Regions from separate parts of the Klebsiella planticola genome, predicted to be linked through region 1. Evidence: predicted binding sites of a transcription regulator. Region 1 holds the regulator's gene; each other region holds the start of a gene.
What was found. Region 1 encodes CRP, which controls carbon source genes, mostly activating them, when cyclic AMP is high. Its sites were predicted from a motif close to ATGTGANNNNNNTCACAT; they were not measured.

Region 1 (8,234 bases):
GGTGAAAAGGCCCGTCTGGTGCTGGCGTTAATCGTCTGGCAGCGCCCTAACCTTCTGCTGCTCGATGAACCGACGAACCACCTCGATCTCGATATGCGTCAGGCCTTGACCGAAGCGCTGATTGATTTCGAAGGCGCGTTGGTTGTGGTCTCGCACGATCGCCACCTGATCCGTTCCACCACCGACGATCTCTATCTGGTGCATGACGGCAAAGTCGAGCAGTTCGATGGCGACCTGGAGGATTATCAGCAGTGGCTCAGCGACTCACAGAAACAGGAGAGCTCGTCGTCTGACGTGGCGAAAGAGAGCGGTAACAGCGCGCAGGCCCGCAAAGACCAGAAACGTCGGGAAGCGGAATTACGCACGCTCACTCAACCGCTGCGTAAAGAGATTACCCGCCTCGAAAAAGAGATGGATAAGCTCAACGCGCAGCTCGCCCAGGCGGAAGAGAAGCTCGGCGACAGCGGGCTGTATGATGCCTCCCGCAAAGCCGAGCTGACCACCTGTCTGCAGCAGCAGGCCAGTGCCAAATCCGGTCTGGAAGAGTGTGAAATGGCCTGGCTGGATGCACAAGAGCAGCTGGAACAGATGCTGCAGGAAGGTTAAGACCGGTTATGATCGGGCAGGGGGCATAAACGCAGCGGCGCCAGGTTATGGGAACACGCCGTGATATGCCCCTGCTAAAAACCGCAACACTCATCTGCGAAGAGGCATTGCCATGGTAAAAAAAACGCTCATCTCCCTCTCACTGCTTTGCGCCCTGACCCACTCTGCTTTTGCCGCCTACACCGCAAGCGAATTAAAGAACAAAGAAAACGTCATCGCTTTTTATAATAAGGCGCTGAACGATAAAGACTTTGATGCCGCAAAAACCTACCTCGGGCAGGAGTATATCCAGCATAATCCTGGCGCGAAGGATGGGCCTGAAGGCTTTCGTCAATTCATCGCCTTTCTGAAAGAGAAATTCCCCGACTCTCACAGCGAGATTAAACGGGTGATTGTCGACGGCGACTATGTCGTTCTGCACGTTGCGTCCACCGGCCGCGAGCCGGGCGTCACCCGGGCGATTATCGATATTTTCCGCCTCGATGCGCAGAACAAGATCGTTGAGCACTGGGATGTTATTCAGACGGTTCCGGAAAAAACCGCCAGCGGCAACAGCATGTTTTGAGCCAGCCCCACGGCCATTCGCTCCTGGCGGGGCCGTTTCCCCTTCCAGCCCTCCCGGGTAGCGGGTCATCCTTATCCCGCAAGAGCAGTCCTCATCCGGCTTCAATTTCGTGTAACCTATAGCGCAGGCCGCAAGACCACATATTGGATAACCTGCGCACTTCATGCGCGGTATACTGTTTTATAAGATGATTAACTGCTCTGGTGCTATGGTTGAAATCACCCCCACAGAAATGACGCCCCCCGAAGACGACTCGCGCGAGTTTCACCCTATGCGCGGCGTGGGCAATCGTCATCTGCAGACCATGCTGCCGCGCCTGATTCGCCGTAAGCTGGGATTCACGCCGCACTGGCAGCGACTTGAACTCCCGGACGGTGATTTTGTCGATCTGGCGTGGAGCGAAGACCCCGCCGGGGCGCAACATAAACCGCGACTGGTCGTGTTCCACGGGCTGGAGGGCAGCCTGCACAGCCCCTATGCTCATGGCCTTATCCATGCAGCCATGCAGCGCGGCTGGCTGGGCGTGGTGATGCATTTCCGCGGCTGTAGCGGCGAACCCAATCGCAATAACCGCATCTATCATTCGGGTGAAACCGAAGATGGCAGCTGGTTCCTGCACTGGCTACAACGCGAATGGGGTGCGGTGCCGACCGCCGCCGTCGGCTATTCGCTGGGCGGCAATATGCTGGGCTGCCTGCTGGCCGAAGAAGGCGATAATGTCCCGCTGGATGCCGCGGTTATTGTCTCAGCCCCGTTCATGCTCGAAGCCTGCAGCTATCATATGGACAAGGGCTTTTCCCGGGTCTATCAACGTTATCTGCTCAATCTGTTAAAGGCCAACGCCGCGCGTAAGCTGAAAGCCTATCCCGGCTCGCTACCGGTTGATCTGCGCCAGCTCAAAGGTATGCGCCGCATCCGCGAGTTTGACGATATGATCACTGCCCGGATTCACGGATTTGCGGATGCGCTGGACTACTATCGCCAGTGTAGCGCAATGCCGCGGCTCAGCGACATTACTAAACCGACGTTGATCATTCATGCGAAGGACGATCCTTTTATGGACCACCACTCCATTCCGCCGCAAGAGCAACTCCCGCTAAACGTCGAGTATCAGCTGACAGAAAATGGCGGACACGTCGGATTCGTTGGCGGCACGCTGCGCAAGCCGGAAATGTGGCTGGAAAAGCGTATCCCGGACTGGTTAACCCGTTGGTTGGGAGCACAAAAATGATTATTCCCTGGCACGATCTGGATCCCGAAACGCTGGATAACCTGATCGAAAGCTTTGTGTTGCGTGAAGGCACCGATTATGGTGAACATGAACGCTCGCTGGCGGATAAAGTCGCCGACGTCAAACAGCAATTGAAAAGCGGAGAAGCCGTACTGGTGTGGTCAGAACTGCACGAGACGGTCAACATCATGCCCCGCAAGCAGTTTCACGGCTAAGGCGGCGCCACACATCGTTTAATCTGGGAGTTGTTATGTCTGCCAAACATCCGGTGATTGCCGTCACGGGCTCCAGCGGCGCGGGAACCACGACCACCAGCCTCGCCTTTCGTAAAATTTTCGCACAGCTAAACCTGCGTGCCGCTGAGGTGGAAGGCGACAGCTTCCATCGCTATACCCGCCCGGAAATGGACATGGCGATCCGCAAAGCGCGCGATCAGGGGAAACACATCAGCTACTTCGGTCCGGAAGCCAACGACTTCGGTCTGTTGGAAAACACCTTCCTTGAGTACGGGCGTAACGGTAGCGGTCAGTCGCGCAAGTATTTGCATACCTATGATGAGGCGGTGCCGTGGAATCAGGTGCCGGGCACATTCACACCGTGGCAACCGCTACCGGAACCGACCGATGTCCTGTTTTATGAAGGGCTGCACGGCGGGGTTGTTACGCCGCAGTATAACGTCGCGCAGAATGTCGACCTGCTGGTCGGCGTGGTGCCTATCGTCAACCTGGAATGGATTCAGAAGCTCATCCGCGATACCAGTGAACGCGGCCACTCCCGTGAAGCGGTGATGGATTCCGTGGTCCGTTCAATGGAAGACTATATCAACTTCATTACGCCGCAGTTTTCGCGCACCCATATCAACTTCCAGCGCGTCCCCACTGTCGACACCTCCAACCCGTTTGCGGCGAAGGGCATTCCGTCATTGGATGAAAGCTTTGTGGTGATCCATTTCCGCAACCTGCAGGATATCGATTTCCCCTGGCTGCTGGCGATGCTGCAGGGGTCGTTTATCTCGCATATCAATACGCTGGTGGTGCCTGGCGGGAAAATGGGGCTGGCGATGGAGCTCATCATGACGCCGCTAGTCGAACGGCTGATGGAAGGGAAGAAAATCAGTTAACCACGTTAAAAAACCCCGAGCGCCTGGCGCTAAGCGGGGTTTTCGTCCTTCACTCACGGCTCCCGGATAAGGCGTTTGCGCCGCTCTCCGGGAAGGCTGCTTAGCCTTCCACCACTTCATAGGTGTGGGTGATATTCACCGCTTTTTGCAGCATCAGCGCCACCGAGCAGTATTTCTCCGCCGACAGATCCACCGCACGGGAAACGGCCGCCTCTTTCAGCTCCTTACCGGTGACGATAAAATGCATGTTGATATGGGTAAACAGGCGCGGCGCCTCTTCCCGACGTTCAGACGTCAGCTTGACTTCACAGTTGGTCACGTTGTGACGACCTTTCTGCAAAATAGACACGACATCGATCGCGCTACATCCGCCCGCCGCCATCAGCACCATCTCCATTGGGCTTGGCGCTTTATCTCCGGAGTTGCCGTCCATCAGAATCTGGTGACCTGACGCCGACTCTCCGATGAAGGTTAACCCTTCAACCCATTTCACACGAGCTTGCATAAAATTTAACTCCGAGGTTGCAATTTTCCTGACAGATTACGCGTACATAACAATTCTCGCAACGGAAGGCGACCTGCATCATGCTGAAGCGAGACACCAGGAGACATGCGGCAAAAGCTATGCTAAAACAGTCGGGATGCTACAGTATTACATTGATGTACTGCATGTATGCAGAGGAGTTCACATTACAGGCTGAAGAAAACTCACCAGCCGTTTCCCAGGCATAGGGAAACAATACGATTGCATGCCCGGATGCCGTGTAGTGTCGGCACCCGGAGATAGCTTATAACAGAGGATAACCGCGCATGGTGCTTGGCAAACCGCAAACAGACCCTACCCTCGAATGGTTCTTGTCTCATTGCCACATTCATAAGTACCCATCTAAAAGCACGCTGATCCACCAGGGTGAAAAAGCAGAAACGTTGTACTACATCGTCAAAGGCTCTGTGGCTGTGCTCATCAAGGATGAAGAAGGTAAAGAGATGATCCTCTCTTACCTCAACCAGGGCGATTTCATCGGTGAATTAGGCTTGTTTGAAGAAGGCCAGGAGCGTAGCGCCTGGGTACGTGCGAAAACCGCATGTGAAGTGGCCGAAATCTCCTACAAAAAATTCCGTCAGCTCATTCAGGTTAACCCGGATATCCTGATGCGCCTGTCGTCGCAGATGGCTCGCCGTCTGCAGGTGACCTCAGAAAAAGTGGGTAACCTTGCCTTCCTCGACGTCACCGGGCGCATCGCTCAGACGCTGTTGAACCTGGCAAAACAGCCGGATGCGATGACCCACCCTGATGGTATGCAAATTAAAATTACCCGTCAGGAAATTGGTCAGATCGTTGGCTGTTCCCGCGAGACCGTTGGCCGTATCCTGAAGATGCTGGAAGATCAGAACCTGATCTCCGCACACGGTAAAACTATCGTCGTATACGGTACGCGTTAAGTCGATAAAACGGCGTGTTGCTTGCGCAACACGCCGTTTTTGTTTTCCCTCTATGTGGCGCAGGCTGATTTACCACCCGGAAGTCAACTATGCACTGCGGCAAACGCTGGTGTTGTGTTTGCCTGTCGCAATCGGTCTCCTCCTCGGTCACTTACAGCAAGGTCTGCTGTTTTCGCTGGTGCCCGCCTGCTGTAACGTCGCCGGTCTGGATACGCCGCACAAACGCTTTTTTAAACGTCTGATTATTGGCGGCTCGCTGTTTGCCGGCTGTAGCCTGGTGGTCCAGCTTCTTCTTCAGCAGGATATCCCGCTGCCCTTGATTCTCAGCGGCCTGGCGCTACTGCTGGGCGTAACGGCGGAGATCAGCTCTCTGCACGCCAGGCTTCTGCCCGCGTCGTTAATTGCCGCAATCTTTACCCTGAGCCTTGCCGGGAACATGCCCGTCTGGGAGCCACTGCTGATCTACGCCCTCGGGACGCTGTGGTACGGCCTGTTTAACTGGTTCTGGTTTTGGCTATGGCGCGAGCAGCCGCTGCGCGAATCGCTGAGCCTGCTTTATCGCGAGCTGGCTAACTACTGCGAAGCCAAATACAGCCTGCTGACCCAGCATATCGATCCCACCACTTCACTGCCGCCGCTGCTCACGCGCCAGCAGAAGGTGGTGGACCTGATCACCCAATGCTACCAGCAGATGCATATGCTGGCGGCGAACTAGCGCAATGACCACAAGCGCCTGCTGCGGGCATTTCAGATGGCGCTGGATTTGCAGGAACATATCTCCGTCAGCCTGCACCAACCCGAAGAAGTACAAAAACTGGTAGAGCGCAGCCATGCCGAGGCGGTGATCCGCTGGAACGCACAAACCGTTGCCGCACGCCTGCGGGTGCTGGCCGATGACATTCTCTACCACCGCTACCCGCAACGCTTTCATATGGATAAGCAAATCGGCGCGCTGGAGAAAATCGCCTGGCAGCATCCGGACAACCCGGTAGGGCAGTTCTGCGCCTGGCACTTCAGCCGAATAGCCCGGGTGCTGCGTACCCAGCGCCCGCTGTATGCTCGCAACCTGATGGCGGATAAAGAGCGCCGTCTGCCGCTGCTGCCCGCGCTAAAGAGCTATCTCTCATTAAAATCGCCGGCGCTACGTAACGCTGCGCGTATCTGCGTGATGCTAACGGCCGCGAGCCTGATGGGAAGCGCCCTGAACCTTCCCAAGCCTTACTGGATCCTGATGACGGTGCTTTTTGTGACCCAAAACGGCTACGGCGCGACGCGGGTACGTATCGTCCATCGGGCGGCAGGTACACTTGCCGGTCTGGCTATCGCCGGCCTGGCGCTGCACTTTCACGTCCCGGAGGGTTATACGCTCTCCGCGATGCTGCTCGTCACGCTGCTGAGCTACCTGATTATTCGCAAGCATTATGGCTGGGCGATGGTTGGCTTTACCGTGACGGCGGTGTATACCCTGCAGCTTCTGACGCTCAACGGCGAGCAGTATATTGTCGCCAGGCTTATCGATACGCTTATCGGCTGCCTTATCGCCTTTGGCGGCATGGTCTGGCTATGGCCGCAATGGCAAAGCGGGCTACTGCGTAAAAACGCTCACGACGCGCTGGAAGCCGATCAGGAAGCGATCAGGCTAATTCTCAGCGACGATCATCAGGCCCCGGCGCTGGCCTATCGCCGGATGCGCGTCAATCAGGCACATAACTCGCTGTATAACTCGCTGAATCAGGCCATGCAGGAACCCGGTTTTAACACACATTATCTTGATGATATGAAACTGTGGGTCACCCACAGCCAGTTTATTGTTGAGCATATCAACGCCATGACCACCCTCGCCCGCGAGCACAATATGCTGACGCCGGAGCTGGCCCGGCGTTACCTGGAATCCTGTGAGATTGCGCTCCAGCGCTGTCAACAGCGGCTGGACTCCGACGGTCCCGGCAGCGCTGGCGATGTGAATATTATGGAGTCGCAGGATGTGGAGGTGAGCCGGGGCCCGTTGAGTACAATGGAGCAACATCTGCAGCGGATCCTCGACCATCTGAACACCATGCACACCATCTCCTCGGTGGCATGGCGTCAGCGCCCGCATCACGGTATCTGGCTACGCGCGATTAAGCGTTAAGAACCTGCTTTATCGCCTGGGCAAAGCGGGCCATGCCTTCAGCAATATCCTTCTCGTCGATGACCAGCGAAGGGACAAAGCGCATCACATCCGGCCCGGCATTCAGCACCATCACGCCCGCATCTGCCGCGGCATAGAGAAAATCGCGTGCCCGGCCTTTATACTGCGGCTTAAGCTCCGCGCCAATCAACAGCCCCATACCGCGGATGTCGCTGAACAGGTCAAACTGCGCGTCAATTTGCTGGAGATGCTGCACAAACAGCTCGCGCTTCGCCTTCACGCCCTCCAGCACCTCCGGCGTATTAATCAGATCAAATGCCGCCCCGGCGACGGCGCAGGCCAGCGGGTTACCGCCGTAGGTCGAACCGTGGGAACCGGCGTGGAATGCGCTGGCAATATCACTGGTGGTCAGTACAGCGCTGATCGGGAAGCCGCCGCCCAGCGCTTTAGCGCTGGTAAGAATGTCCGGCGTCACGCCGTAGTGCATATATGCAAACAGCGAACCGGTACGCCCCATGCCGCACTGCACTTCATCAAATACCAGCAGCGCCTGATGCTCATCGCACAGCTCGCGCAGTCCTTTCAGGAACTCCGGCGTCGCGGCCATCACCCCGCCTTCCCCCTGAATTGGCTCAACCACTACCGCACAGGTGTGGTCATCCATCACCGCCTTCACCGCATGCAGATCGTTAAACGGCACGTGGATAATGTCCGCCGGTTTCGGGCCGAAGCCATCAGAATATTTTGGCTGCCCGCCCACCGATACCGTGAACAGCGAACGGCCGTGGAAGGCATTATGGAAGGCGATGATTTTGGTCTTATACGGGCTGTGACGGGTAATGGTGTAGTGGCGGGCCAGCTTGAACGCCGTTTCGTTCGCTTCGGTGCCGGAGTTCATGAACACCACGCGCTCGGCGAAGGTGGCATCCACCAGCTTGCGGCCCAGACGCAGCGCCGGCTCGTTGGTAAAGACATTGCTGGTATGCCACAAGGTTTCTCCCTGCTCATGCAGCGCCGCGACCAGAGCCGGATGACAATGCCCTAACGCCGTCACCGCAATCCCGCCGGCGAAATCAACGTACTCTTTGCCCTGCTGATCCCAAACGCGGCTACCTTTACCTTTGACCGGGATGAATTC
Region 2 (8,234 bases), 170 kb from region 1:
TTGGCCATAGCACTCTCATTCAGGAAATTTGAATATACCGGGCAGAATATCTGGCTAACAATACAGCGTCCATACCTTTACCATTGATTTAGTGTAAAGAGAGGTCAAGAAAATGATTACTACCCGAACAGCCAAACAATGCGGACAAGCAGATTTCGGCTGGCTGCAGGCCCGCTACACCTTTTCCTTTGGACACTACTTTGACCCTAAACTGTTAGGCTACGCCTCTTTGCGCGTGCTCAACCAGGAAGTTCTGGCACCCGGCGCGTCGTTTCAACCGCGTACCTACCCGAAAGTCGATATCCTGAACCTGATTCTGGAAGGGGAAGCGGAATATCGTGACAGTGACGGCAACCATGTGCAGGCAAAGGCCGGTGAAGCGCTGCTGATATCCACTCAACCAGGGGTGAGTTATAGCGAGCACAATTTGAGTAAAGAGGGTTCGCTGACGCGGATGCAGCTGTGGCTGGATGCCTGCCCGCAGCGGGAAAATCCGCTGCTGCAGAAGATGGCTATCGCGGATAGCGGGCAACAGCTGCTCGCTTCGCCTGACGGCGCGCACAACAGTTTACAGCTGCGTCAGCAGGTCTGGATCCACCATCTCGATCTCGCCAAAGGCGAGCAGGTTGATGTCCAGCTGCACGGGCCGCGCGCTTACCTGCAATCGATTCATGGAACGGTGCATGCCGTTGCCCATGAAGAAGAAAAACAGGCCCTGACCTGCGGTGACGGGGCATTTATTCGTGACGAAGCTAACATTACCCTCGTTGCCGACACGCCTTTGCGCGCTTTACTGATAGATTTACCGGTGTAATAACGGGAGTTATGGAGTCTGTCAGTGAGTAAGCATAAGAAGAAAGCAAAGAAAACCGTGTCGTCGCCCGAGCCGCTGTTAACGGAGCCAACGCAGGCCGTAAGTTTTGGCTATGAAGAGATGCTAAGCGAACTGGAAGCAATTGTTTCAGAAGCCGAAATTCGGATTCAGGACGAAGAAAACGCCGCCTGAATGGCCACCGTCAGAAACAGCAAAACGCCCATGCAGATTGCGCTATATGGGCGTTTTTGCATGAGTTAAAGCTGACCGCTAAGCCGCGTTCTTTTCATCGAGTACGGAGTGGACAGTCATTCATCTGTCCTTTCCTCCCGGAACCGGAAAGTAAAAACCCCCGCCATTTCTGGCGAGGGTTCTCTGAAGAAGTTGAAGCTGGCCGATAAGCCGCTTTCTTTTCATCGAGTACGGAGTGGACAGTCATTCATCTGCTCTTTCCTCCCGGAACCGGAAAGTAAAAACCCCCGCCATTTCTGGCGAGGGTTCTCTGAATGAGTTGAAGCTGGCCAATAAGCCGCTTTTTTTTCATCGAGTACGGCGTGGAGAGTCATTCATCTGCTCTTTCCTCCCGGAACCGGAAAGTAAAAACCCCTGCCATTTCTGACGAGGATTCTCTGAATGAGTTGAAGCTGGCCGATAAGCCGCGTTCTTTTCATCGAGTACGGAGTGGACAGTCATTCATCTGCTCTTTCCTCCCGGAACCGGAAAGTAAAAACCCCCGCCATTTCTGGCGAGGGTTCTCTGAAAAAGTTGAAGCTGGCCAATAAGCCGCTTTCTTTTCATCGAGTACGGAGTGGACAGTCATTCATCTGCTCTTTCCTCCCGGAACCGGAAAGTAAAAACCCCCGCCATTTCTGGCGAGGGTTCTCTGAATGAGTTGAAGCTGGCCAATAAGCCGCTTTCTTTTCATCGAGTACGGAGTGGACAGTCATTCATCTGCTCTTTCCTCCCGGAACCGGAAAGTAAAAACCCCCGCCATTTCTGGCGAGGGTTCTCTGAAGAAGTTGAAGCTGACCGATAAGCCGGGTTCTGTCGTGGACAGTCATTCATCTAGGCCAGCAATCGCTCACTGGCTCAAGCAGCCTACCCGGGTTCAGTACGGGCCGTACCTTGTGAACCCCTATTTGGCCTTGCTCCGGGTGGAGTTTACCGTGCCGCGAACTGTTACCAGTCGCGCGGTGCGCTCTTACCGCACCCTTTCACCCTTACCTGATCCCGCTTGCGCGGGCCATCGGCGGTTTGCTCTCTGTTGCACTGGTCGTGGGTTTCCCCCCCAGGCGTTACCTGGCACCCTGCCCTATGGAGCCCGGACTTTCCTCCCCTCCGCCCGTCTCCCCCGAGGAGGACGACGGCGAAGCGGCGACTGTCTGGTCAGCTTCGGCGCGAAGTATAAAAGGTTTACCGCCGGTTGTCATCCTTCCATCACAATCCCGACCTGCAAAGTCGCAGCAACATTCCGTGAAGCGCGATAAATATTGTCCGAAGCGCCGCGGAAGGCCTCCTCCAGGCTCGTGATAGTGGTCAGCACGCTGAACACCGCATCGATACCATACTGATGCACCACGCCGACATCGCGGGTCAGGCTGCCAGCAATACCAATCACCGGCTTATGGTACTTTTTCGCCACGCTGGCAACGCCGACCGGGACCTTACCGCTAATGCTTTGACTGTCGAGCCTTCCTTCACCGGTCACCACCAGAGAACAGTCAAGAATATGCTCTTCCAGATTCAGCGCCTGGGTCACAATCTCGATACCGCTACGTAGTTCCGCATTCAGAAATGCCATCAGCGCCGCCCCCATGCCACCTGCGGCACCGGCTCCGGCGACCTCTTTGACATCGACACGCAGAGTTCGCTTAATCACATCCGCATAGTGCTCAAGATTACGATCCAGCTCGAGAATCATCGCTTCCGTCGCCCCTTTTTGCGGGCCGAAAATCCACGAAGCGCCCGTCTCGCCAGTCAGTGGATTAGAGACATCGCAGGCCACGCGAATTGAACACTCCTGCAACCGAACATCCAATGCAGACAGGTCGATCGAGTTCAGGCAAGCAAGGCTGCCGCCGCCGTCACCAATATCAGCGCCGTTCGCATCATGAAGCCGCGCGCCCAGCGCCTGCACCATCCCCGCGCCACCGTCGTTGGTCGCACTGCCACCAATGCCAATAATGATATTTCTCGCCCCATGCTCCAGCGCCTGCAAAATCAGCTCACCGGTACCACGCGAGGTCGTCAACAGCGGATTGCGCTGCGCGGGAGGCACCAGCCCCAGCCCGCTGGCCGCCGCCATTTCAATAAACGCGGTTTGACCATCCCCGGAAAGCCCCCAGCAGGCATCAACCGGCACGCCCAGCGGCCCCGTCACACAAGCGCTCATTTTGGTTCCCTGCGTCGCGGCGATCATCGCCTCAACGGTACCTTCTCCGCCATCGGCGAGGGGGACCTTTACATAGAGCGCATCGGGGAAAATCTCCCGAAAACCTTTTTCTATAGCCTGTGCAACCTCAGTAGCTGAGAGGCTTTCTTTATAAGAGTCTGGGGCGATTACGATTTTCATAGTTATTAGCCTGACAGTGCCGCGCAAGGCAAGAATGACAGGGCGCCATCCGCGCCCTTCTTGTTAGCGAGTGACTTCCACTTTCGCCAGTTTTTCGTAGTAACACGCAAGCGCGCTGTGGTCGGCGGTACCCAGGCCGTCAGCGCGCAGCGCCTGCATCATCTCCATCACCGCCGCGGTCAGCGGCAGCTGCGCCCCCACGCCGTGGGACGTATCCAGCGCATTCGCCAGATCTTTGATATGCAAATCGATACGGAAGCCCGGTTTAAAGTTGCGATCCATCACCATGGGCGCTTTGGCATCCAGCACGGTGCTGCCGGCCAGACCGCCGCGGATTGCCTGATACACCAGATCGGGGTTCACGCCTGCTTTGGTGGCCAGAGTCAATGCTTCAGACATCGCCGCGATATTCAGCGCCACGATCACCTGGTTGGCCAGCTTGGTCACGTTGCCCGCGCCGATATCGCCGGTATGCACGACAGAGCCCGCCATCGCTTTCAGCAGGTCATAATATTGTTCAAAAATCGCTTTATCACCACCAACCATGACGGACAGAGTCCCGTCAATGGCCTTCGGCTCGCCGCCGCTTACCGGCGCATCCAGCATATTTACGCCTTTCGCCTTTAACGCATCGCTGATTTCACGGCTCGCCAGCGGTGCAATAGAGCTCATATCAATCAGCACGGTGCCCGGTTTCGCCCCTTCAATAATGCCGCCTTCGCCCAGCGCCACCTCTTTCACATGCGGAGAGTTCGGCAGCATGGTGATGATCACCTCGCACTGCTCAGCTATCGCTTTCGCTGAAGCGGCGGTTTCAGCGCCTGCGGCAATCACTTCTGCGATGGCTTCCGGATTACGATCGGCAACCACCAGCGAGTAACCCGCTTTGAGGAGGTTTTTACTCATGGGTTTACCCATGATGCCAAGGCCAATAAAACCAACTTTCATTGTCATGTCTTTATCTCTCTTGTTGCGGTGGCGGTTATTTCTTAAAGGAATCAGCCAGTTTCTGCGTGGCGGAGCGGAATACGCCCAGATCGCTGCCGACGGCGACAAAGGTTGCGCCCCATTCCAGATAGCGACGCGCATCCGCTTCTACCGGCGCCAGAATACCGCTCGGCTTGCCATGCTTTTTCGCGCTTGCAAAAATGTGCTGGATAGCCTGCTGGACCTGCGGGTGAGAGGCGTTGCCCAGATGTCCCAGCGCGGCGGCCAGATCGCTTGGGCCGACAAAAATACCGTCAACGCCCGCAGTCGCAGCGATCGCATCAACGTTATCCACCCCCTGCTGGCTTTCAATTTGTACCAGGATGGTGATGTTTTGGTTCGACTGCGCGAAGTAATCCGGCACCGTGCCAAACATATTGGCGCGGTGCGACACGGAAACGCCGCGAATGCCTTCTGGCGGGTAGCGGGTGGCGGCGACGGCGTTAATCGCTTCTTCTTCGCTTTCCACGAACGGGATCAAAAAGTTATAGAAACCAATATCCAGCAGGCGCTTAATGATCACCGGTTCGTTGGTCGGTACGCGCACAACCGGCGCGCTGGCGCTGCCTTTCAGCGCCATCAGCTGGGGGATAAAGGTGGAGATATCGTTCGGCGCATGTTCGCCGTCCAGCACCAGCCAGTCGAAACCGGCCAGGCCTAACACCTCTGTCGTGATAGGGCTGGCCAGGGCGGACCAGCAGCCAATTTGAATCTGATGCGCCGCCAGGGCCGCCTTAAATTTATTCGGGAAGATATCGTTATTCATCACTTATACCTTGTCACTTAACCGTTAATTATTTCTGCAGTTCCACATATTGAATGTTGCCGATGATAAACGGATAGTAAATCATTGCCATCAGGCCAAACATCCGATGAAGATTAGCGCTGCGTTAAATGAGAGCATTGCACTTCATTTATTTATTTTTGGTGTCTCTCTTAATTATTTATAAACCGAGATCAGAAGCACTCGATTTACTCATCCGGTGCATAGCAAGCATGACTCAGTATAATCAGCTGACGGCCAGAGAACACCGTGCAAAAAACCCATAAAATGGAATGAATAATCATTAAAATTGTGCATCCGCCATAATCAGTGGGCGCTGATGCACAGTTCCAGCGTTTTCCCTTTGCCGCAATTTTGCTCCCGCAACAATGAGTGACAGGGATCACACATCTAAATCAAAACAGCTGACATTCTTTGCCGAGGAAATTCGTTCATCAGAAACTGAATAGCCGTTTTATTTTATTATTCGCACCTTGCTGGAGAATACTGGACAATGGCCGACATTGAAATCAGGCAGGAATCGCCGACGGCGTTTTATATAAAAGTACACGAAACGGATAATGTAGCGATTATTGTTAACGATCGCGGTTTAAAAGCCGGAACGCGTTTCCCTGACGGACTGACGCTCATCGAACATATCCCGCAAGGTCACAAAGTAGCATTGGTTGATATCCCCATACATGGTGAAATCATCCGCTATGGCGAAGTCATTGGCTACGCGGTGCGCGACATTCCGCAGGGCAGCTGGATTGACGAATCGCTGGTCGAACTGCCGAAAGCGCCGCCGCTGAACACGCTACCGCTGGCAAACAAAGTTCCGGAGCCTCTGCCTGCGCTGACCGGCTACACCTTTGAAGGGTATCGCAACGCCGATGGCAGCGTCGGCACCAGAAACCTGCTCGGTATCACTACCAGCGTGCACTGCGTCGCGGGCGTCGTCGATTATGTGGTGAAAATTATTGAACGAGACCTGCTGCCGAAATACCCGAATGTCGACGGCGTGGTCGGTCTCAACCACCTGTATGGCTGCGGCGTGGCGATCAACGCCCCGGCCGCCGTGATCCCTATCCGCACGATCCATAACCTCGCGCTAAATCCCAATTTCGGCGGTGAAGTCATGGTGGTTGGGCTCGGCTGTGAAAAGCTCCAGCCGGAGCGCCTGCTCCAGGGCACCGAAGATGTCCAGCCCATTGCCGTCGACAGCGCCAGTATCATCCGCCTGCAGGATGAACAGCATGTCGGGTTCCAGTCAATGGTTGACGATATTTTGCAGGTCGCAGAACGGCATCTGGCAAAACTGAATGCCCGCCAGCGTGAAACCTGTCCGGCTTCTGAACTGGTGGTGGGCATGCAGTGCGGCGGCAGCGATGCCTTTTCCGGCGTGACCGCCAACCCGGCGGTGGGCTACGCTTCCGACCTGTTGGTCCGCTGCGGCGCGACCGTCATGTTCTCTGAGGTCACTGAGGTTCGCGATGCTATCCATCTGCTGACGCCGCGGGCGATCAACGAGGAAGTGGGCAAGCGTCTGCTCGAAGAGATGGCCTGGTACGATAACTACCTCGATTCAGGTCAGACCGATCGCAGCGCCAATCCCTCCCCCGGGAATAAGAAGGGCGGCCTGGCGAACGTGGTGGAAAAGGCGCTGGGTTCGATCGCCAAATCCGGCAAGAGCGCGATTGCCGAGGTCCTCTCACCGGGCCAGCGCCCAACCAAACGCGGCCTGATCTTCGCGGCTACCCCGGCCAGCGACTTCGTCTGCGGCACTCAGCAGGTTGCTTCAGGGATCACGGTTCAGGTGTTTACAACCGGGCGCGGCACGCCGTATGGTCTGGTCGCCGTGCCGGTCATCAAGATGGCAACCCGCACCGAGCTGGCAAACCGCTGGTATGATTTAATGGATATCAACGCCGGAACTATCGCCACCGGTGAAGAGACGATTGAAGAGGTTGGCCAGAAGCTGTTCGGGTTTATTCTTGATGTCGCCAGCGGCCGTAAGAAAACCTTCTCCGATCGGTGGGGCCTGTATAATCAGCTGGCGGTGTTTAACCCGGCGCCGGTGACCTGATTGCCGGTCAGGCGGCGCGACGCCAGCCGCCTGACCGCAGCCCCTCTCCCCCACAGGAAGGGGGTCTATGCCACGTTCTGGCGCTTCACCAGTCGCACATCAATCCCGCTCTTACGCAGCCCTTCCAGACTTTCCGTCGGAATGCCTTCATCGACGATGATCATATCAATTCGTTGCGTATCGATAATCTTATGCAGGCTCGAACGGTTAAATTTGGTGGAATCGGTGACGACGATAATGCGTTCCGCCACTTCACACATCCGCCGGTTCAGGCGTGCCTCATCTTCATTATGGGTGCTCACGCCGCGATCGAGGTCGATGGCGTCGACGCCGAGAAAAAGCATATCGAAGTGGTAATTCAGCAAAGACTGTTCGGCCTGATCGCCATAAAACGACTGCGACTGGCGGCGCAGATGTCCACCGGTCATTAACAGCTCCACCCCTTCGGCATCCAGCAGCGCATTCGCCACATTCATCCCGTTGGTCATCGCAATAATATCCGTATGCTGATGTAGCATACGGGCGATTTCATAGGTGGTAGTCCCGGAGTCGAGAATAATACGATGCCCCGGTTGAATCAGTTCTACCGCTGCCCGCGCGATGCTGCGCTTCACTGCGGTATTGAGCGAACTTTTATCTTCCACCGACGGTTCGGCAGCCGGCATTGTTCCATCGCAGATCAGCGCGCCACCGTAGGCGCGAACCGCAATCCCCTGCTTTTCAAGGAAGGCCAGATCGTTGCGAATCGTCACCGTCGAGACACCGTATAAAAGAGAAAGATCGTTTACCTGCACGCTTCCCTGCTGCCGTAAGCGCTGGATAATCTGCTCACGCCTTTCACTGGTGCCGCTGATGCGCTTATCTGCAGAAGAGTCGGTACCGCTCATAAGTATTCCTTTCATCAAATCTTTCGTTTCATTTCGTTTGGTCTATTAACACCTTTCTTTTAACGGAATGCAAGCCCCATAACGCCAGAGAGCAGCGCAATGTCCACCGCTGAAACCTTTCATTA
Region 3 (8,234 bases), 1.0 Mb from region 1:
CACACCATGGTCGCCACCAGCCAGCCGGAAATAATCGCATTGGCGAACATTTCAGACGGCGTATTTTCCATGACCTTTAAACTGATCTCCTGAAACGCGCCGCGGGTGGCATCGTCAAAAATCGGCATCATATTAAAGGCCCAGGCCGCAATTGCCGTACCGACCAGGTTACCAATAAGCACCACGCCCCAGAGCCGTAGCAGGAGGCCGATATTCCCGGGCGTCGGCTTATGCATGATGGGTAATACCGCGGTGACGGTATTCTCGGTAAACAGCTGCTGGCGAGCCATGATGACAATAACAAACCCGAAGGTATAACCCAGATTCTCCACTAAATAACCACCGGGAAGTTCGCCCAGGTGAACATGGAAAATCCCTTTCGCCACCATCGAGGCCCCCATCGACAGACCAGCGGCTACCGCTGACCACAGAAGTGCAAGGGCATCGCGCTCCAGCTCTTTTTCCCCCTCCTGACGGATCTCTTCATGGGTGGCCATTGCACGCGAGGGCAGGCGTTTCTCGTTGACCTCAATCGGTTCGCCATCCTGTTTTTCATCGCTTTCAACCTCCACCTCTTCGCTATGAGGGCGCTCGTGAGGTTTGGGATCTGTCGTCATGGCATTTCCTCCTGCGTTTTTTCATTCTCATAAGCGTAGAGATGTTTCACCCGACTGGCCCGGGATAACCTCCTAAATTTTTGCTGATGGCAAGAATAGCAATACGAATATTGCAAAATATGTATAGAATCAGGGCGCAACAATTATGCCAAAGAAGGCTATGCTGAAAGCAGGCACCAGATTGCAATTTGCTTCGGGTGGTATCGTCATGGAGGCAGTGGTCCCCGGATAGCCCACCGCAATAGCCAAAATTAACAGGGAGACACCTATGAATTTTCGCCTGTCGGCGCTTGCGCTTGGCGCCACATTGCTGGTGGGATGTGCCAGTTCCAGCTCTGGCGATCTGCCGCAGGGGCGTTCAGACCCGCTTGAAGGGTTTAACCGTACGATGTTCGACTTCAACTTTAACGTGGTGGATCCGTACGTGCTGCGTCCGGTTGCCGTTGCCTGGCGTGATTATGTCCCGCAGCCGGCGCGCAATGGGCTGAGTAACTTCACCAGCAACCTTGAAGAACCGGCGGTGATGGCGAACTACTTCCTGCAGGGCGATCCCTATAAAGGTATGGTGCACTTTACCCGCTTCTTCCTTAATACCCTTCTCGGAATGGGCGGCCTGATTGATGTCGCCGGGATGGCGAACCCGAAACTGCAGCGTGTTGAACCGCATCGCTTTGGTAGCACCCTGGGTCATTATGGCGTGGGTTACGGCCCTTACGTACAACTGCCGTTCTATGGCAGCTTTACGCTGCGTGATGAAGGCGGTGATATGGCTGATGGTCTTTATCCGGTCCTTTCCTGGCTGACCTGGCCGATGTCTATCGGTAAGTGGGCGGTTGAAGGGGTTGAGACCCGTGCTCAGTTGCTGGATTCCGACGGCCTGCTGCGCCAGTCTTCCGACCCGTATATCATGGTTCGCGAAGCCTACTTCCAGCGTCATGACTTTATTGCCAACGGCGGTAAACTTACGCCGGTCGAGAACCCTAACGCTCAGGCGATTCAGGGCGATCTGAAAGATATCGACTCGCAGTAAACGCGAGTAAATATGACAATAAAAAAGGGTGAACTCGCGTTCACCCTTTTTTTATGCTGCCAGACCGATCAGAAGCGGTAGTTGAAGTTCGCGCCGTACAGCCAGGCGGTACCTTCAGAGCGGAAGGTATAAGGACCTTCTTTAATTTCTACGTGCTGACCGTGCATGTATGAAACACCCACGTCAACCGAAGCATCTTTGTTGAAGGCATAGGTGGTACCCGCGCTCAGCCACAGACGATCCTGATCCGGGATGGAGATAGAACGGGTGCTTGCAGGGACCGGGCTATCATCAAAGGCGATACCGGTACGGAAGGTCCAGTTATCGTCATAGTAATAGGTGGTACCCAGCGCAATACGGTAGGCGTCTTTAAAGCTTTCATCTTTATAGAACAGCGTCTCACCGTTGCTACCCGTTGCTTTCAGCTCCTGGAACTGACTCCAACTGGTGTAGGTCAGGCTATAGTGGACCGCCCACTGCGGTGCAACGCGGTTATAGCCGGACAGTTCCCACATTTCAGGCAGGTTCAGCGTCAGAGAACCATCGGTAGTTTGACCGTTGGTACCCGCCGGAAGCCCGAAGTTACCGAGGATCTGGTTGTACGCGGAAGGTAAGCTGCTTTTGTAATTACCGTCAAAGTCGATTTTCACTTCAGAACGATAGGTGAAGCCATAGCGGTTATTCTTATCCAGTTCATAAAGAATACCGGCGTTCCAGCCAAAGCCCCACGCGTTACCGTTGAGGTGAGCAATTTGTGTATCGGCAGGAATTTTCGATACCGGGCCGGCCAGCTGCGGCGGCAGTGCGCCAGAGCCCGCAACGATTTGCCCCAAATCGCCTGCATAGCGCTCAATCTTCGCTTTCGCATACACCGCATCAAACCCTAAGCCAAAGCTCCAGTGGCTGTCCAGGCGATAGGCGCCGCTCAGGTTGAAGTTGGCGGTGGTCAGGTCCGTTTTTCCGCCCATGCTGCCGGCGGCATAATCATCGGCGTACTCGGTCGCCAGACCATAGTTAGAGGTGATAGAGGCCCCCCAACCAAATTGATCGTTAATCGGCGATACAAAGTGGAAGTTAGGCACCCATGCGGTTGGCGCAATATTATCGGCGTTCAGGCTTTTGCCTGTTGGAGACTGGCCGGAAATATTGACGTTAGGGTCGACAAAGACCGCGCCCGCAGACATCGTCGGGCGATCGAACATCATAATCAATGCTGGGTTACGGCTGGCATTGCCCGCGTCGTCAGCAATTGCACCTTCACCGGAATAGGCGCGGCCCAGACCTGATGAAGAGAATTCATTTAACTGAAAGCCTGCTGACCAGGCCTGTGTTGAAACAAGTGCTACAGCCACTGCGAGGGCAGATTGGGTAAAGCGGGTTTTCTGGCTCATGCCCATAACCTCATTGAGTTATTTTTATTTAAACTATGTTACATGCCGTAACAGAAGCGCGAAGTGTAGGGTCTGCTTTACGACAGAGAAATCAGACCAGTGCGCTGAGTATAGGTCTGACCAGATGAGATGTTGCAAGTTTGTTTATGAGATTTTTCAGTTGTGATACGAAAAAAGCGATCCAGTTAGCAAAATTGGCCTCGTTCGCATTATCTAAACAGGGCATTTTTTGTTTTGGATCATTTTTAAGTGTGATTTCGGTCACTTAGGACTTTTGTCGCCATTAACGACTGGAGGCCGGGAGGCGCCGCGCGTAAAATAACCTCATTATTTGTCTGGCACCTTGAGTGCATATACAGAGGAAATCTACGATGAGTAAATGTAGTGCTGATGAAACCCCGGTTTGCTGCTGTATGGATGTTGGCACCATTATGGACAACACCGATTGCACCGCCTCTTACAGCCGGGTTTTTGCCAATCGCGCCGAAGCGGAACAAACTCTCGCCGCATTGACTGAGAAAGCACGGGGTGTGGAATCTGAACCGTGCAAAATTACCCCGACTTTTACCGACGTTGAAGGCGGAGTGCAGATGGATATCGATTTTGTCTTCTGCTGTGAAGCCGAAACGCTGATTTTCCAGCTTGGTCTGCGTTAATTTCTCCTCAACGCCCCTCCCTTCAGGGGCGTTATCTCCTGCTTTGTATGTGTTTTGGCTCCCACTTTTTCTCTTCGCTGATTGGCTTAATGTAAAAAATTAGTTAAAACTGTTATCAGGTCAGACCACTTGGTTTTATCGGTTAACAGGGGAAAGTCATGAGTCAGCCATTACCGCTTGTCACCCGTCAAGGCGATCGCATTGCCATTGTCAGCGGTTTACGTACGCCGTTTGCCCGCCAGGCCACGGTATTTCACGGTGTTCCCGCCGTTGATTTGGGAAAAATGGTTATCAGCGAAATGCTGGCTCGTAGCGATATTCCCCCGGAAATGATTGAGCAACTGGTATTTGGCCAGGTGGTGCAGATGCCCGAAGCGCCAAATATTGCGCGCGAAATTGTGCTTGGCACCGGCATGAGCGTACACACCGATGCCTACAGCGTAAGTCGCGCCTGCGCCACCAGTTTTCAGGCGGTTGCCAACGTCGCGGAGAGCCTGATGGCGGGAACGATCCGCGCAGGTATTGCCGGCGGCGCCGACTCTTCATCCGTTCTGCCGATCGGCGTCAGTAAAAAGCTGGCCCGAACGCTGGTGGATGCCAATAAAGCGCGCACTCTCGGGCAGCGTCTGAAGCTCTTCTCCCGTTTACGCCTTCGCGATCTTTTACCGGTACCGCCTGCGGTGGCCGAGTATTCGACCGGGCTGCGGATGGGGGATACCGCAGAGCAAATGGCAAAAACATGGGGTATCACCCGCGAACAGCAGGACGCGCTGGCGCACCGTTCGCACCAGCTGGCGGCGAAAGCCTGGGAAGAGGGGAAACTGGCCTCTGAGGTGATGACCGCGTATGTGCCGCCGTTCCGTGAACCGCTGGAAAACGACAACAATATTCGTAAAAATTCAACCCTGGCTGATTACCAAAAGTTACGTCCGGCTTTTGACCGCAAGCATGGCACGGTCACTGCGGCAAACAGTACGCCGCTAACCGATGGTGCCGCGGCGGTGATCATGATGACCGAGTCTCAGGCCAAAGCGCTGGGCTTAACCCCGCTTGGCTACCTGCGCAGCTATGCCTTTACCGCCATCGATGTCCGCCAGGATATGCTGCTGGGGCCGGCGTGGTCAACGCCGCTGGCGCTGGAAAGAGCGGGACTGAGCCTGGCTGATTTAACGCTTATCGATATGCATGAGGCTTTTGCCGCGCAGACGCTGGCGAATCTTCAGTGCCTGGCCAGCGACCGCTTTGCCCGCGAGGTGCTTGGACGCTCGCAGGCGACCGGGGAAGTCGACGAAAGTAAATTCAATGTCCTCGGTGGTTCAATTGCTTACGGGCATCCTTTTGCTGCCACCGGCGCGAGGATGATTACCCAGACGCTGCATGAGCTGCGGCGCAGGGGGGGCGGATTTGGCCTGGTTACCGCCTGTGCGGCGGGTGGACTCGGCGCGGCGATGATTCTGGAGGTGGAATAATGGACATGGCATCGGCATTTACCCTCGATATTCGCCCGGATAACGTCGGCGTCATCACTATCGATTCGCCCGGTGAAAAGATGAATACCCTGAAGGCCGAATTTGGCCAGCAGGTGCGGGCGATCGTTCGCCAGATTCGTGATAATAAATCTCTGCGCGGCGTCGTGCTGATTTCCGCAAAACCGGACAATTTTATCGCTGGCGCGGATATCAATATGATTGCCCGCTGCGCCAGCGCTCAGGAAGCGGAAGCGCTCGCCCGCCAGGGGCAACAAATTATGGCGGAGATCCATGGGCTGGCGATTCCGGTGATTGCCGCCATCCACGGCGCCTGCCTGGGCGGCGGCCTTGAGCTGGCGCTGGCCTGCCATGGACGGGTATGCAGCGATGACGAGAAAACGCGTCTGGGTCTGCCTGAGGTCCAGCTGGGGCTGCTGCCTGGCTCCGGCGGCACTCAGAGATTACCCCGCCTGATCGGTGTCAGCAGCGCCCTGGAGATGATTCTGACCGGCAAGCAGCTTCGCGCGCGTCAGGCGTTAAAAGCGGGCCTGGTGGATGAGGTGGTTCCGCAATCGATTCTGCTGCAGACGGCGGTGGAGCTGGCGCTGAAAGGACGGCCGGCGAGCCGCAGTATGCCGATCCGCGAACGGGTGCTTGCCGGACCGCTGGGCCGTAATCTGCTGTTTCGGCTGGTGGGGAAAAAGACCCGACAGAAAACCCAGGGCAACTATCCTGCCGCCGAGCGCATTCTGCAGGTGATTGAAAATGGATTAGCTCACGGCTGTAGCAGCGGCTATGCCGAGGAAGCGCGTGCCTTCGGTGAGCTGGCGATGACTCCGCAGTCTCAGGCATTGCGATCGATATTCTTTGCCAGCACGGATTTGAAGAAAGATCGCGGCGCCGATGCGCAGGCCGGGCCACTGAATCGCATCGGCATTCTCGGTGGCGGTCTGATGGGCGGCGGGATTGCGTATGTTACCGCCTGCAAAGGCGGGCTTGCGGTGCGTATCAAAGATATTCAGGCACGGGGAATTAACCATGCGCTGAAATACAGCTGGGAACTGCTGGACAAGCAGGTGCGTCGCCGCTATCTGCGCGCCAGCGAACGGGATCGTCAGCTGGCGCTGATTTCCGGCACCACGGATTATCAGGGCTTCGCCCATCGCGATGTGGTTGTCGAGGCTGTCTTCGAGGATTTAGCTCTTAAACAGCGGATGGTGGCTGAGATCGAAGCACACTGCAGCCCGCAGACGATCTTTGCCTCCAATACCTCTTCGCTGCCCATCGGCGACATTGCGGCGCAGGCCAGCCGACCGGGGCAGGTGATTGGCCTGCATTTCTTCAGCCCGGTCGAGAAAATGCCGTTGGTTGAAGTGATCCCCCATCAGCATACCGATCCGCAGACGATTGCGACGGTAGTTAAGCTGGCCAAAATGCAGGGCAAAACGCCGATCGTCGTGGCTGATAAAGCGGGTTTCTACGTCAACCGTATTCTGGCGCCCTACATCAACGAAGCGATGCGCTTACTCATGGAAGGTGAGCCCATTGATCATATCGATAAGTCATTGGTGAAATTCGGCTTTCCGGTGGGGCCGATTCAGCTGCTGGATGAGGTCGGAATTGATACCGGGACCAAAATTCTGCCGGTTCTGGAAGCCGCGTGGGGAGAACGTTTTAGCCCGCCTGCAAACATCATTGATGCGATCTTGAATGACGATCGCAAAGGGAGAAAAAATAACCGCGGTTTCTATCTTTATGAGCCAAAAGGGCGTACAAGCAAAAAACGACCCGATGCTGCGGTCTATTCGCTGCTGGGCGTTTCTGCTCCGCAGGCGCGCTTATCCGCCCGGCAGATAGCTGAGCGTTGCGTCATGATGATGCTTAACGAAGCCGCGCGCTGCTTCGATGAGCAGGTCATCCGCGGCGCCCGCGATGGCGACATTGGCGCGGTGTTCGGTATTGGCTTCCCGCCGTTTCTTGGCGGCCCGTTCCGTTATATGGATCAACTCGGGGCGAGTGAAGTTGTTGCCATCTTGCAACGTCTGGCCGCTCAGTACGGCCCACGGTTTACCCCATGCGAAAATTTATTGCGCATGGCCGGGCAGGGGGCAACCTTTTGGCCCGCTGCTGAACGGACGACCTAAGTTCTGGTCAAAGAAGATAAATCCGGCGATGAATGACGCTGTTGGTTGGCTGTTTTGTAAACGATCATTGACTATACTTACGCCATTGAGGTAAAAAACAGCGTTTCATTCGTTGGATGAATCAGGCACAATGCCCGGCCACCGGGTCGACTGCGTGCTATCTACGCAGGTAAGACTGCGGTGCTTCTGGTTAACAAAAGCGGTGCAATATGCAAGTTTTTATCATGCGTCACGGCGACGCTGCCCTCGATGCAGCCAGTGACTCGGTTCGTCCCTTAACCGTTTGTGGTTGTGACGAGTCCCGTCAGATGGCAACCTGGCTGAAAGGTCAAAAAGTGGATATTGAACGGGTTCTTGTCAGTCCTTACCTGCGTGCTGAACAGACGTTGGATGTGGTAAGAGAGTGCATGGACCTGCCTGAAAATGTCGACGTGATGCCGGAGCTCACGCCGTGTGGCGATGTTGGCATGGTCAGCGCCTGGCTTCAGACGCTGACCAATGAAGGTGTTTCAACGGTGCTGGTGGTTTCGCACCTGCCGCTGGTGGGGTACCTCGTCTCAGAGCTGTGCCCGGGAGAAACTCCCCCGATGTTCACCACTTCGGCTATTGCCTGTGTCACCCTTGATGCCGATGGCAAGGGCGAGTTCAACTGGCAGATGAGCCCCTGCAATCTGAAGATGGCGAAGGCTATCTGACTCCCCCGGAGCATCCGTATTACGGAAGCTCCGGCGGCTGCCACTCTTCAACTTCAATCAGCACCAGCAGTGCGGCGTCTCCGCCGTACTCTTTTGGCGCCTGATGAAAAGCCATGATGTGCGGATGTTGCGCAAGCCAGAGCGGCGTTTGCTGCTTGAGGATGTGTTTGCCGTGCCCGTGCATCACGCAGGCGCAAAAGACATGTTCGCGACGACAGGCGGCGATCAGCGC

Region 2: the regulator CRP is predicted to act here: its motif matches at 5,528-5,545, upstream of garD (galactarate dehydratase).
Region 3: the regulator CRP is predicted to act here: its motif matches at 3,288-3,305, upstream of MC50_RS01080 (YfcZ/YiiS family protein).

What each region holds. Positions count from the first base shown of each region.
Region 1 is NZ_CP026047.1:1,272,097-1,280,330, forward strand. Features, by position in the region: gene MC50_RS06260 (ABC transporter ATP-binding protein) at 1-606, shown strand, start outside; gene MC50_RS06265 (nuclear transport factor 2 family protein) at 719-1,171, shown strand; gene MC50_RS06270 (hydrolase) at 1,380-2,402, shown strand; gene MC50_RS06275 (YheU family protein) at 2,399-2,617, shown strand; gene MC50_RS06280 (phosphoribulokinase) at 2,653-3,522, shown strand; gene MC50_RS06285 (OsmC family protein) at 3,623-4,027, opposite strand; gene crp (cAMP-activated global transcriptional regulator CRP) at 4,333-4,965, shown strand; partial or broken gene MC50_RS06295 (YccS/YhfK family putative transporter) at 5,018-7,096, shown strand; gene argD (bifunctional acetylornithine/succinyldiaminopimelate transaminase) at 7,086-8,234, opposite strand, start outside.
Region 2 is NZ_CP026047.1:1,098,508-1,106,741, forward strand. Features, by position in the region: gene MC50_RS05240 (LysR family transcriptional regulator) at 1-8, opposite strand, end outside; gene MC50_RS05245 (pirin family protein) at 113-814, shown strand; gene MC50_RS28655 (hypothetical protein) at 872-1,006, shown strand; RNA gene rnpB (RNase P RNA component class A) at 1,832-2,208, opposite strand; gene garK (glycerate 2-kinase) at 2,241-3,386, opposite strand; gene garR (2-hydroxy-3-oxopropionate reductase) at 3,450-4,340, opposite strand; gene garL (2-dehydro-3-deoxyglucarate aldolase) at 4,369-5,139, opposite strand; gene garD (galactarate dehydratase) at 5,651-7,222, shown strand; gene MC50_RS05275 (DeoR family transcriptional regulator) at 7,288-8,109, opposite strand.
Region 3 is NZ_CP026047.1:235,496-243,729, reverse strand. Features, by position in the region: gene MC50_RS01095 (formate/nitrite transporter family protein) at 1-617, opposite strand, end outside; gene mlaA (phospholipid-binding lipoprotein MlaA) at 886-1,647, shown strand; gene fadL (long-chain fatty acid transporter FadL) at 1,716-3,038, opposite strand; gene MC50_RS01080 (YfcZ/YiiS family protein) at 3,410-3,694, shown strand; gene fadI (acetyl-CoA C-acyltransferase FadI) at 3,853-5,163, shown strand; gene fadJ (fatty acid oxidation complex subunit alpha FadJ) at 5,163-7,307, shown strand; gene sixA (phosphohistidine phosphatase SixA) at 7,517-8,002, shown strand; gene smrB (endonuclease SmrB) at 8,022-8,234, opposite strand, start outside.